4 regions of the Paenibacillus barengoltzii G22 genome follow, and region 1 is predicted to be linked to each of the others. Evidence: riboswitches for the same ligand, from Rfam matches in the RefSeq annotation. Region 1 holds a riboswitch; each other region holds the start of a gene.
What was found. Region 1 has a riboswitch for cyclic di-AMP ahead of C812_RS07645 (3D domain-containing protein). Riboswitches for the same ligand answer to the same signal wherever they lie in the genome.
Positions count from the first base shown of each region.

Region 2: linked by a shared signal. The riboswitch ahead of C812_RS12655 (KamA family radical SAM protein) and the one ahead of C812_RS07645 (3D domain-containing protein) in region 1 are both predicted to bind cyclic di-AMP.
Region 3: linked by a shared signal. The riboswitch ahead of C812_RS20910 (C40 family peptidase) and the one ahead of C812_RS07645 (3D domain-containing protein) in region 1 are both predicted to bind cyclic di-AMP.
Region 4: linked by a shared signal. The riboswitch ahead of C812_RS16715 (APC family permease) and the one ahead of C812_RS07645 (3D domain-containing protein) in region 1 are both predicted to bind cyclic di-AMP.

Region 1 covers NZ_KE159652.1:1,640,194-1,643,402, reverse strand. The annotation lists gene C812_RS07655 (dihydroorotate dehydrogenase electron transfer subunit) at 1-122, opposite strand, end outside; gene C812_RS07650 (polysaccharide deacetylase family protein) at 318-1,148, shown strand; gene C812_RS07645 (3D domain-containing protein) at 1,233-1,925, opposite strand; cyclic di-AMP (ydaO/yuaA leader) riboswitch at 1,934-2,102, opposite strand; gene C812_RS07640 (amino acid ABC transporter ATP-binding protein) at 2,274-2,996, opposite strand; gene C812_RS07635 (amino acid ABC transporter permease) at 2,983-3,209, opposite strand, start outside.
Region 2 covers NZ_KE159653.1:935,505-938,713, forward strand. The annotation lists gene C812_RS12650 (methyl-accepting chemotaxis protein) at 1-460, shown strand, start outside; gene C812_RS12655 (KamA family radical SAM protein) at 532-1,713, opposite strand; cyclic di-AMP (ydaO/yuaA leader) riboswitch at 1,875-2,017, opposite strand; gene C812_RS12660 (cobyric acid synthase) at 2,041-3,209, opposite strand, start outside.
Region 3 covers NZ_KE159656.1:40,044-43,252, forward strand. The annotation lists gene C812_RS20900 (M1 family metallopeptidase) at 1-391, shown strand, start outside; gene C812_RS20905 (hypothetical protein) at 426-1,256, shown strand; cyclic di-AMP (ydaO/yuaA leader) riboswitch at 1,477-1,613, shown strand; gene C812_RS20910 (C40 family peptidase) at 1,618-2,109, shown strand; gene C812_RS20915 (C40 family peptidase) at 2,763-3,209, shown strand, end outside.
Region 4 covers NZ_KE159654.1:414,090-417,298, reverse strand. The annotation lists gene C812_RS16725 (imm11 family protein) at 1-217, shown strand, start outside; gene C812_RS16720 (threonine aldolase family protein) at 315-1,430, shown strand; cyclic di-AMP (ydaO/yuaA leader) riboswitch at 1,670-1,850, shown strand; gene C812_RS16715 (APC family permease) at 2,008-3,209, shown strand, end outside.

The DNA of each region.
Region 1 (3,209 bases):
AACGGGTAGCGTTCCCCGGCGCGCAACATGTAGAACTGCCCGATTTTTCCCGTAAATCGCCCTTGTACCGACAGTTTGAACACCCCTGGTGATATTTCTTTGTTCGCCACTACGATTGCCATAAGCTCCCCCCATCCATTTGATTACACTTCATCAAAGGATGCATGTTTTTAACGGGTTCGTCTGTGACATCTCTCACAACTGGTCATAGGCAGTAATCTGCGCGATTTTGCACCGTCCATTATGATCTTTGCAAAGTTAGGGGATACTAGGGAACATGTACAGTTTTCGGATTGAAGGGGGACTTCACATTGCTTATACAGCTGAAGAAAGTTCTGGTCTGCTGTATGACCGCTTCTCTGGTCATGGCAGGCGGGACTCAACTGTATCCTGTTAAAGCCGACACAGCACGCGATCTCGAACTTAGGGGCCCAACATCTCAGGGGAATCAGGCGGACAATAAGGATACATTCATACCTGCAGGTACCACGTCAGCCGATCTTGGTGAACTGCGCCGCAAATATTCAGAAACCTTCATCTTCCGGGGACCGGAGGTGAAGCAGATTGCGCTGACCTTCGATGATGGGCCGGATCCGCGGTTTACACCGCAAATTTTAGACGTACTTCACCGCAAAGGGGTCAAAGCCACCTTCTTTGTGGTTGGGGCGCGAGCAAAGAAGTTTCCCGGCTTGTTGCGGCGGATGAGTCACGAAGGCCACCTCATCGGCAACCATTCCTATAGTCATCCGAACTTCCGTAACCGCTCCATTAAGCAGTTCCAGAGCGAGATTTTACGCACGGAGAAAATTATTCAGAACGTCGTTGGATATCGTCCCCAATTGATTCGGCCGCCTTATGGAGAAATTAAGGAAGAACAGGTCCAATGGGCGAAGAAGAACGGTTACACCCTCGTAAATTGGAATGTGGATTCCCAGGATTGGAAAGGGATCGACGAAAAGAAGGTGTTCTCCAATGTGATGAGTACGGCGGGCCCCGGCTCGATCATCCTTCAACATTCAGGCGGCGGCGTCGGCTCCGACTTAACCGGCACCATTCAAGCTTTGCCGAAGATCATCGACGCCCTGCAGGCACAAGGGTATCAATTCGTTGATCTTTCTGAGCTGCTGCATACGACCAAATACCGCTGACCCGTATGAATCGGCCATTTGCCAGCAAAACCAAAAAGTCGGCCAGGACATATCCTGACCGGCTTTTTGATCTACACCTCATGTTTAATTTAATACGTAAAGCGTCACATCTTGGAACCCAAACGCTTTCGCATTTGCCGCACTGCCTGGAATAAAGATATCGATCCGATTGCCTTTGATAGCTCCCCCCTGGTCAGTAGCCGTAGCTACAAAAGCTTGATCCGGCAGCCCATCATGGTTATGCCCGGTTACCAACACCTTCGTGCCCATCGGAATGACCTTGGGATCAACCGCGATGGTGCCCAGCTTCAGCGGGTTGCCGAAGTAGTCAACCGCTCCCCATTTTCCATTCTCGCTAGCGGATGCCGAATACGCCGAAGCTTTCACATTAATCGTTTTCGAGTAAGTAAAGGTTTTCCCCCACGCTTCAACCACGTTCCCAGTGGACATCACTTTCAGCTTGGAAGCGGATGCGGTTGTCGTCGCCGCATTTTCCTTCTTCGCCGGAGCAGCAGAAGCTACTCCTGTCGATTGCGTCTGGACGCCCGGAATGGTGATTTTCAATCCAGCGTATATATTACTTGGATTGATGGATGGGTTGGCAGCCATGAGTTTATTCATGTCTACGCCATATTTTTTGGCAAGAAGATAAAATGTATCTCCTTCCACGGCTTTATGTACCGCGTCTGCATGGACGGATATCGTCTGCATCGGAATCGTAAGGCTTACGGCAATCAGCGCCGTTGCTGCAAGTTTAGACCAAATACGAGTATTCAAGTGAATTGCCCTCCTTTTTACTGCGCCTGCGGAGTTAGTTGTCGGATTCGGGAAAAAGGATCATTCCCGGCGCATCGCCTCGATACGCTTCACCCCAAGAAAACAGTCAGCGTGACCGCTTCTGCTTTCATCTTTCGTCCCCCGCACCTCAAGTTCAGGTTTCGGCCTACTCAATATATCACAATTTTGTAACCAATAGGCCAGGTAAATCCCACCAAACGGCGGAATCCCTTGACTGGACTGGTTACATTTTTGTGTTTAATAGTAAAAAGCGTGTAAACTTAGAGCGTACGTTCGAACTCCAAAGGACAAAAAAACCGCCCGAAGTCCTCGGACGGTCCCTCAAATTTATAATACTTTGCTTAAAAAGTCCTGCGTCCGCTGATGCTTTGGCGCCCCAAACACCTCTTGCGGCGTACCTTGCTCCAAAATGACGCCTTGATCCATAAACAGGATGCGGTCACCTACCTCACGGGCAAATCCCATCTCATGCGTAACGATAACCATCGTCATGCCCCGCTCAGCCAGGTTCTTCATGACGTCAAGCACCTCTCCGACCATCTCCGGGTCCAAAGCCGACGTTGGCTCATCAAACAGCATCACATGCGGCTCCATGGCCAATGCGCGGGCAATCGCAATCCGCTGCTTCTGACCGCCGGAGAGCTGCGCCGGATAGGCGTTTCTCTTATCCTCCAGTCCAACCGTGCGAAGCAGATCCATGGCGATTGCTTCCGCTTTGCTTTTATCGAGCTTCTTAACGCGAATAGGGGCCAGCGTAATGTTGTCGATTACGGTCTTGTGCGGGAACAGATTAAAGTGCTGGAACACCATGCCCATTTTCTCGCGGGTTTTATTGATGTCATGGCCTTTGGCAGTGATGGAAGCTCCTTCAAAGGTGATCTCCCCTTCGGTCGGAACCTCTAACAGGTTCAAGCAACGAAGAAACGTACTCTTCCCCGATCCACTCGGACCGATAACGACGACAACTTCGCCTTTGGAGATTTCCAGATCGATCCCGCGCAAAATATGGAGTTGGCCAAATTTTTTATGCAAACCTTTAACGGTGATCACTGGTCTTCAACTTCCTTTCGAACACGCCCAAAATCCGAGACAGCGTGAATGTCAGAATAAAGTACAGAATAGCAACAATCAAGTATGGCGTCATTCCGTCATAGGTGATGCCCACAATCGCGCCGGATTGGAACATCAATTCCGTAATCCCGATAATAGAAACGATCGATGATTCCTTGATAATGGTCACAAACTCGTTGCCAATGGCAGGGA
Region 2 (3,209 bases), on a different contig from region 1:
CAAAGGCTTTGCTGTCGTGGCCGAGGAAGTTCGTAAGCTGGCTGAGCAGTCCCGCCAAGCGATGGAGGAAATCGGAGAGAACCTGCTCAGTATCCGAGAAGAATCGGAAAATTCGGTCAACGCCATGCAACGGGCCAGCGAGGAGATCGTCTCCGGAACCGAACGGGTAAAGCAAGCGGGGCAAGCGTTTGAACAATTAACGAAGCTGATTCAGAACGTGAACTTGACGATTCAATCGGTTTCAGCCTCCACCCAAGAGGTATCTGCCGGTACCGAGGAAGTCACCGCATCGGTAGAGGAATCGGCCAATATTACCGCCAAATCGCTGGAGAACATGGAGCAAATCAGCAGCTACTCGCAGCAACAGCTGGACGAAATGGAAGCGCACGCGCGTACAGTTCGCTCACTGTATGAGCAGGCGTTGTCGTTGCAAGAATCGATTGCAAAATTCCGGATCTGACTCTAAAAATAAACGTACCCTTCACGTTCCCCTGATCGGAGAAACGGAAAGGGTACGTTTTATTTTATCCCTTAAATCGTCACTGGGCTTGCAGAAGCCGCATCTTCCGTGGTCTGATCCGATTGCGTATCCGCCTTCGAATCCAGCCTCTTTTCCGGCTTCTTCCAGTATGCTTCACTGCCTGGCAAATCGTCAAACCAGGTCGCATCATCCGGGCAAGGCAAAATCATAAACTTGCCGTATTCACCGTCCCGGGACTGATGATACTTGAGATAGGCCTGCCCGTTTTCGATAGCCAGGATTTCGATTTTTCCTGAAGAATGACTCATCGATAATCGCACGCGCTTTCCAAGCCCTGAAGTACGGGCTTTCGCTTCCTCTACTAGCTCATACGCTCGTTTCAACGGGATGACAAAGTCAGCATTTCCGGCTACGGGACGATTGATAAAGAAATAGTACGGAGTGACGCCAGCCCAAGATAAGCGATCTAGCAATTCACCAAGTACGGCCGCATCATCGTTGATGCCTTTGAGAATCGGCGTTTGATTGACCACGATAGCCCCGGCGTCGTGCAGCGCCTGGAACCCTCTTTTGGCCTCAGGGGTAATTTCGCGCGGATGATTGATATGCGCCATAACATAAATCCGTTGATCAACAGTGGAGAACTCCCGAATTAGATCCAGCAACTCCGGATCTTCATAAATACGCATTGGATTAAACACAGGAATTTTGGAACCGAGGCGGATGATTTTTACATGTTCAATAGCTCTTAGCTTCTCGAGAATCGAACGCAGCTTTCTGGTCGCTAAAATCAAGCTGTCACCGCCGGTTAACAGGACGTTATTAATCTCCGGATGCTGTGCGATGTACTCAATGCCAGGTGTGACATCCGCCATCGCTTCCTTCACATCGTTGCGGAATAACCGTTTACGGAAGCAGTACCGGCAATAGGAGCCGCAAACCTCGGACACAATCAGCAGCGCGGTCGTTCGATATTTGTGCTGGCAGCCAGGCACCACATAGTTCGCCGCTTCGTCAGAAGCGTCCCAGCGCCCATATTCCTTCAGTTCTCCCGTATTGGGGATCACCAACTTGCGGATCGGGTCCTCCGGATCATTCCAGTCGATCAAACTCAAATAGTAGTCGTTCACTCGAAAAACGAATTTGTCGGTAATCGGTTTCAACTCCTGACGCTCCTGCTCGGACAACTGGCTCACCTTGGCAATATCGGTGATGTACTTCGGACTAGCCATAGATCCTCTCCTCCTTTATTAGTACGATGCGTAAAGAAGAAGCTCGAAACTTGCAGTGAATGCGAGTACTCCGCCGAATGCTCGGGTCAAAGGTCTTGCAGAACGCAAAAAGACCCCGCTTCAAAGAACAGGGTCATTAGTTGATGACTGAAATAATATTAAAATGACCCATCCACTGCAAACGAGGTTAGCTGACGGGCTCGGGAAAGATGGTTCCCTACGTTAAACCTGAAACGATTCGCCCCAAAAGATTGGTTCCCCCGCTTTTCGACTTTACCCATCGAAAATTAAGCGTACTTTTATCCTACCTTATCCTTACCCAATTTGTCAAAGCTTACCTTGGATCCCAGCAATGTCGTAAATGAGATCCATGCGCAGATGCCTGCGAACCTGCTCCGCTAACCGATCGAAGGCTTCCTCCTTCCGTGAGGAAGAAACAAAGGTAACGTTCAAAGGTTCCAGCCCTTTGGTCATCCGCAGTCCATCCAGCCATGAACGCCGCCAAGCATCATTATGGAACACCCCATGCAGATACGTTCCAAACACCCTGCCATCAGCGCGGGCTGCACCTTCCGGATGCGTCTGCGCTTCAAGCTGATCCCCCCCCTCAGCGACTCGAAGTAGAAATAATGGTTGAGTGTCCCGCAACTGCTGAGTTGATCCGGCATGAATCTCATAGCCTGAGATCGGCAGCTCCTGGTTCTGAGGATGCAATGCGATCGGATGGTCTTCGCACGTATATCCGTGCACGCGCACCGTTTTTTTACCTGGGAGGAAGGTTGTAGCCAAGGGGAGCAGACCCAAGCCCAATGCCGACCTCGGTTCATTGGACTCCACGCCTTCAGGGTCATGCAGTTGTTCGCCCAGCATTTGATATCCGCCGCAAATTCCGACCAGCTGGGTGTGCGTCCCCTTTTCGATCAGGTTGCAAACTGCCTCCGCCAGCCCTTGCCTGCGCAAAAATTCCAGATCGCTGATCGTATCCTTTGTCCCCGGCAAGATCACCACATCGGGATGTCCAAGTTCTAACAGCTTGCTTACATAACGTAACGATACGTCCGGTTCGGCTGCCAACGGGTCAAAATCCGTGAAGTTAGAAATATGCGGATAACGGATGACGGCGATATCCAGTTCCTTCGTTGCAGATGGCTCTGAACGAGCTGGATAGGTATCCAGGACTACGGAATCCTCCGCTTCGATCTCCAGATCATTTAGGTAGGGTAGAACTCCAAGTACGGGGATTCCGGTCCGCTGCTCCAGCCAATCCAGGCCAGGCTGCAACAGAGACAGATCGCCGCGAAACTTATTGATAATGAACCCTTTTACGCGGGCGCGTTCGTGCGGTTCAAGCAGCTCCAGGGTACCAACAAGAAAGGCAAATACCCCGCCGCGGTCGATATCCCCCACCAAAATCACGGGAGCATCCGCCCATGCAGCCAAGTTCATGTTAACGATATCCCGTTGCTTCAGGTTGATCTCCGCCGGGCTCCCAGCCC
Region 3 (3,209 bases), on a different contig from region 1:
ACAATACGTCTATGATGGGAAAATGGCGGATTTTGCAGTAGACAACATTCAAATCACTCCAATCAACCAGGAAAGCGGTCAGATATACGAGTCGAAAGTGGTCTTTACCCGCAAAGGGGCAACCCATCCGAAGGTTCCGCTGCTGTTCACCTTCACCGATGGGCACACCGTACGCAAGCAATGGAACGGGGAAGATTCTCGCCTCGAGATCAAGCTGCAATATAAAGCACCGCTGGCATGGGTTCAGATCGACCCGGACTACACCTTAACGGTGGAGAACCTTCACATCAACAACTATCTGAAAGCAGAAGTCCCTGAAACCACGTTGTCTCGCTCCAATATGAGCGTCACCAAGCTGCTTGAAGCGATCCTTGGAGGACTTCTGTGGTAACCCTAGGTCCATACTTCTATAAGGAGGGAAAGAAATGAGTTTCGTTCGTTTAGGGTGGACTGCCCTGAAAAGCCAATTTCCCTCGGTCATCATCTTGTTCCTGTACCAGCTGCTGTGGGGATTGTTCTTGTACCGGTTGGTCGATACTGCCGTAACGGCGCTGCTGCAAAGATATCCTGACCCGCCGCCCACGGCGCTATCGAAACTCCTGTTCTTGCTTGAGGGACAGATGAATTTATGGAGCAATCCCGAGGTTCGGTTGTATTGCTGGCTGCTGGCAGGGATGATCGTCCTGCGCATGATCTTGACTCCGTTGATCCAGGCGGGAATCTTCTACGGCTTCACACCGGCGGAAAATCGCAACCCCGGCTTCCCCCTGTTCCGAGGAATGAAGGAATTTGGTAAACCGGTAATTTTGTTCTACGCGATGGAGCTCGTGCTTACCTTGTTGCCCGCCTTCTGGATTGTGCCGAGACTACTGTCGCTTTGGCCGGGGTTGACCGGGATGGAACTTCCGATGGCAACCTGGCTCGCTGGGCTTGGGCTGATCCTGGGCTGGTTCATTTACGGTTGGTTTATCCGGCAATGCCTGTTGTTTGTCCAGTTCGGCTACCTGTTTAAAGCCGGAGTTTGGAATTCCCTGCTGGCTTGCTTCCGAACCTTGTTGCAGGGCGTCTCCATCTCGCTAATTCTCGGGGCTTTTGGCCTGATCCTCTTCCTTCTGTTCGGCACCGCATCTTGGATTTGGACGGGGATGCTGGCCCTCATCCTGCAGCAGGCTTATCCTCTCTTTCGCTGCACATTTAAAGTCTGGAAGATCGCCTCTCAATTTCATCTTTGGCAGTCCAAGGCACAAAAAAGTTAAAATTTTTTAACTCCTTAAAACCCCTGTAACATCAAGGCCTTCGCCGTTCGGCGAAGGCCTTTCCTCCTATTTCCCCTCTTAATCTTGTGAATTAGGCATTGCCAAAAGATACCTACCTTTGTTACAATAACAGCAACGCAATTTCAGTAACAGTTTTGTAATTATTTTTGTCATCTTTGGCAGGAGATTCGTGCCGGATGTCAAATTAGAAATGACAGGTGTGAAAAACAAGCCGAATTCCCTTCACCAGGGAAACGGGGGAACCACTTTGGGTGAATTGATCTCGTTTGTGAGGGATCATAGGGAACCTTCAACCGAATCCTTAAGCTAACCTCGTAGGCATTGGAAGGAGCATAACTTCTTGAAGAAGCGTTTGACGGTAGCAGCAGTAAGTTTTGCCATGCTTTTCACCATTGGAACTGGCAGCGTTTTCGCCGATTCCAAACTGGACAATGTCATCGACGGCGCGCTTGGAAGCAGCTACGTTGCAGGCGGAACCACAACCTCCGGATTCGACTGTTCTGGATTTACGATGTACGTCTTCTCGAAGATCGGCATCAAGCTGCCTCATCAATCCGCATCCCAATACAAAATGGGTACGGCGGTTGACAAGAGCGAACTGATCGAAGGCGATTTGGTCTTCTTTAATACTTCCGGCAAAGGCGTTTCTCATGTCGGCATCTACGTCGGCGACGGCAAATTTGCTCATGCCTCCTCCTCCAAAGGTGTAGTCATCAGCAAATTAAGCGAGAAGTACTACGTCGAGCGTTACGTTGGCGCAAAACGCATCATGAGCAACGACAAGTATGAAGATGTAACCGGTGAAATTGCTGATCACGATGATGTTCAATAAGAACTCGCTACGAAGCCCGTGGGGATGTTGATTACAACGTCTCTGCGGGTTTTTTCCTTGGATCCCCTTTCTTTCTCCTACTCTTTTCTTTAGCCCTAGTCTCTTAGGAACCATTACCCACGAATCCCTTCGCGAACACAGGCCAATAGAAGCGTTTTTTTCGACAAACTTGTCATCTCTGGACGGCTTTGGTAAAATGAAGAACGTAAATGGTAACAACTTTGTAATTATTGTTGTAACTATTTCTATGCAAGATCTTGGGTGCCATCTACAATGAAACTGCCGAATTCCCACGCACCCGGGAAGCGGGGGACCCACCAAAGGGTGAATTGATTTCGCTATAAAAGGTAACAGTCTCATCCTTCATGATCCGAAGATGACTTTTTAACTTGCCATTTCAATCAAGGTTAAAAAGTTAGGTTTGGAGCACCGAGAAGGTTGAATGAAGCTTAGGGACTGAGCAGCGCAGCGTAGCTGGAAGCTACGTGAGCAGCGGAAGGCCCGGCTGAGTTCAAGATTCGACGCCGAATCTCCATCCTGAGTTACTTCGTGATCCGAAGATGACTTTTTAACTTACCGCTATAGCAGATCATAGGGAACCTTCAACCGAATCCATAAGCTAACCTCGTAGGCCTTGGAAGGAGTAAGACATCTTGAGAAAGACTTTGACAGCAGCGGTAACGAGTTTAGCCCTCCTATTCACCTTGGGGGCAGGTAGCGCCTTTGCCGACTCCGCAAAAGCCGAGACAACGACGCTATCTAGTATCGTCGATTCCGTGTACGGGACGCCTTATAAATTTGGCGGCACCACGACAGCGGGATTTGATTGCTCTGGATTTACCCGGTACGTCTTCAGCAAGATGGGTATCAAGTTAGCACGTGTGTCTGCCGCTCAGTATAAGCAAGGCACACCGGTACCGAAGAGCGAGCTTCAAGCTGGGGATCTCATCTTCTTCAAGACGACGGGGACGGGCAAAGTATCCCATGTTGGTGTTTACGTCGGCGACGGTGAATTCGCCCATGCATCCTCATCCAAGGGCATCCGGATCGACAAGCTAAGTAACAGTTATTACCAGAACCGCTACGTTGGCGCGAAGCGT
Region 4 (3,209 bases), on a different contig from region 1:
TGTGGAATTCACATACGAAGAAGCTAGAGAGCGCGTTGATAAAGGACAGGCTGTTGCTAGTGGAAAATGGAGAATGCAGCTAGATGAGAAAGGGAGATTTTGGCTTGGTGAGTTGACTTTGGATTCGACTTACCAATGGATCATGCCTGTCTATACTCCTCCTATATTGCTTAGTTATTTATGGCATGAAGTAGAGAAGTCCGAAATAAAATTTTAAGTGGACAATCGATCAATCGATTCCTGATTCAAATGGCGTATAATAAGCATGATCATACAAATTAGTCAGTCAGCATGGGAGAGGAGCGTTGAGGAGCATGTATGGAAATGATGGAGCACTGGATAGGCGGACACTGAAGGCAGCCTTTGAACGGACAGTTTATCAAGTGGCGGGCCACGGAAAACGCAATGTAGAAGTGTTGAAGCAGGCCTTTGCCGAGATCAGCGGCGGGGTAGACAGTGACATGTACGGTTCAGGGCAAGCGCTGGAAGCTTTCGAAGCGAAAATGGCTGCAGTGCTTGGTAAGGAGTCTGCTGTATTTTTTCCGAGCGGTACAATGGCGCAGCAAATTGCCCTGCGGATATGGTGTGACCGCAAAGGGTCCAAACGTGTGGCCTATCATCCTTTATGCCATTTGGAAATTCATGAGGAGGACGGGTTGAAGGAGCTGCACGGGCTGGAGCCGATTCTCTTGGCGGATCCAGATCGGCTGATTGAGATGGAGGACGTTCGTCAGCTGCCAGAGGATGTCTCATGCCTGCTGTTGGAGCTGCCGCAGCGCGAAATCGGCGGTCAACTGCCGCCGTTCGAAGAGCTTGAAGCTATATCCGCCTACTGCCGGGAGCGAGGCATCAAGCTGCATCTGGACGGAGCCCGACTGTTTGAAGTGTTGCCTTACTACGAAAAAACCGCCGCAGAGGTTTGCGCCCTGTTCGACAGCGTCTATATCTCGTTCTACAAAGGCATCGGCGGAATCGCCGGAGCCATATTGGCCGGGGATCCGGAGTTGACGAAGGAATCTAAGGTGTGGAAAAGACGCCACGGCGGGGATCTCATCAGCTTGTATCCTTATTTTCTGAGTGCGGATTACTACTATGAGCAGCGCATAGGAAAGATGGGGATGTATTATCGGCAAGCGCAGGAGCTCTCCAGTCTGTTTAATCAATGTCATCGGATGAAGACCGTCCCGGCGATCCCGGTGTCGAACATGTTCCATGTTCATTCGGACGTTCCCAAGGATCGATTGGAGCCCGTGCTGATTGAGGTATATCGGGAAACCGGGGTTGGCTTAACCTCTTTCGTCAAAGAGAAGGCAGATGGGGGGAGTACCTTTGAAATCAGTATCGGAGATCGCTATAGCGAGGTGCCGGAAGATCGGCTGCAGCTGGCGTTCGAGCTGCTGGATAAGAAGTTGAGAGGACTCTCGCTTTAAACCTGTATCGGTTTGAGATCAGAACACCGTAGGAAGCGACTGGATGTCGCTCCTTACGGTGTTTTTTGCATGTATGCTTCGATAATTCAAGCCTGCCCTCAAAAATGAATGCAAGAGGATGATGTATGCGCTTCCTCGAACAAGGTCGATCCCATTTTCCGACCCATTCGCCTTTTCCGCATCTTTACACTTCTTGAGGCGGGGAGTATGATTCATCCGTAGCAATTTGATATGGCGAAAATACCTGATCGCTGAGTTCTTTCTTTATTTCAGAAAGAAACGGGGGAACCAATGAAACGCGTCCAAAAGGGCGGGTTTCCGGGGTGAATCGCTTGATTTGGCCAACTTGGCCAAACTGCGTAGGGCTGCTTTCGTGCCCGAATCCGTCAGCTAACTCCGTAAGCGTCCGAAAGAGGGAATTGTCGCAGTGATCTGCTTGAACTTTTTAAAGCGGCTGCGGGAAGGTCCAACTTTCCTGCGGCCTTTTTGTGTTGTTCGCTGCAGGAATGGGAAGCCTAAAGGACTACGAGCGGATCAGGATTGAAGGCTATTTTGAGAATGAAAAGAGGATTTCATCATGGTAAGCAAACTGAAGCGGGTACTGATCGGCAGACCGATGAAAAGTACCGAAATTGAAGGAGAAAAGCTAAGCAAACTTAAGGCATTGGCCGTATTGTCGTCGGACGCGTTGTCCTCCGTGGCATACGGTACGGAGCAGATTTTGATCGTCCTGATGGCGGCGGGATTTTCCGCGCTCTGGTATTCGATCCCGATCTCGTTTGCGGTACTTGGGCTTCTGTTGATTCTGATTCTGTCGTACCGCCAGACGATTTTCTCCTATCCGACCGGGGGCGGGGCCTATATCGTGGCGATGGATAACCTGGGGCGGTCAACCGGACTGCTGGCCGGCGGCTCGCTGCTTGTTGATTATATACTGACGGTAGCTGTAAGTTCGTCAGCCGGTACAGATGCCATAACATCCGCATTCCCTATGCTGCATGATCAGCGGGTGCTGATCGCCCTCCTGATGATTACTATACTGACCATCATGAACCTGCGTGGGGTCACGGAATCGGCTTCAATGCTGGCGGTTCCGGTATATCTATTTGTGGCCTCCATCTTCGTCCTGATTGTGTCGGGACTCTACAAGTATTGGACTGGCGGGATTCATGCCAGCGCACCGGAGTTCGGGACGGCCGTATCCAACGTCAGCTTGTTCCTGCTGCTCAAGGCGTTCAGTTCGGGGTGCTCGGCCTTAACCGGGGTTGAGGCGGTGTCCAACGCCATTCCGAACTTCAAGCCGCCGGCGGAGCGGAATGCCGCAACCACGCTGGTGATGATGGGTGTCATTCTCTGCACCATGTTTATCGGTATTAGTGCGCTGGCCTATTGGTACGGCATTGCTCCAGATCCGAAGGCCACCGTGATTTCTCAAATCGCTGAATCGACCTTTGGGAGAGGGAGCTTGTACTACTTGATCCAAGGTATTACGGCGTTAATCTTGTTTTTGGCCGCCAATACGGCTTATTCGGCCTTCCCGCTGCTGGCGTTTATGCTCGCCAAGGACAAATACATGCCGCATGCGTTTATGGTGCGCGGTGACCGGCTTGGCTTCTCCAACGGAATCATCTTCCTTGGTGCAGCTTCAGCGCTGCTGGTGCTAGGATTCCACGGTAACACGGAGAGCTTGATTCCGCTCTATGCGGTTGGGGTATTTATTCCGTTCACCTTGTCCCAGCTGGGGATGATGGTTCGCTGGATCAAGCACAAGCCCCAAGG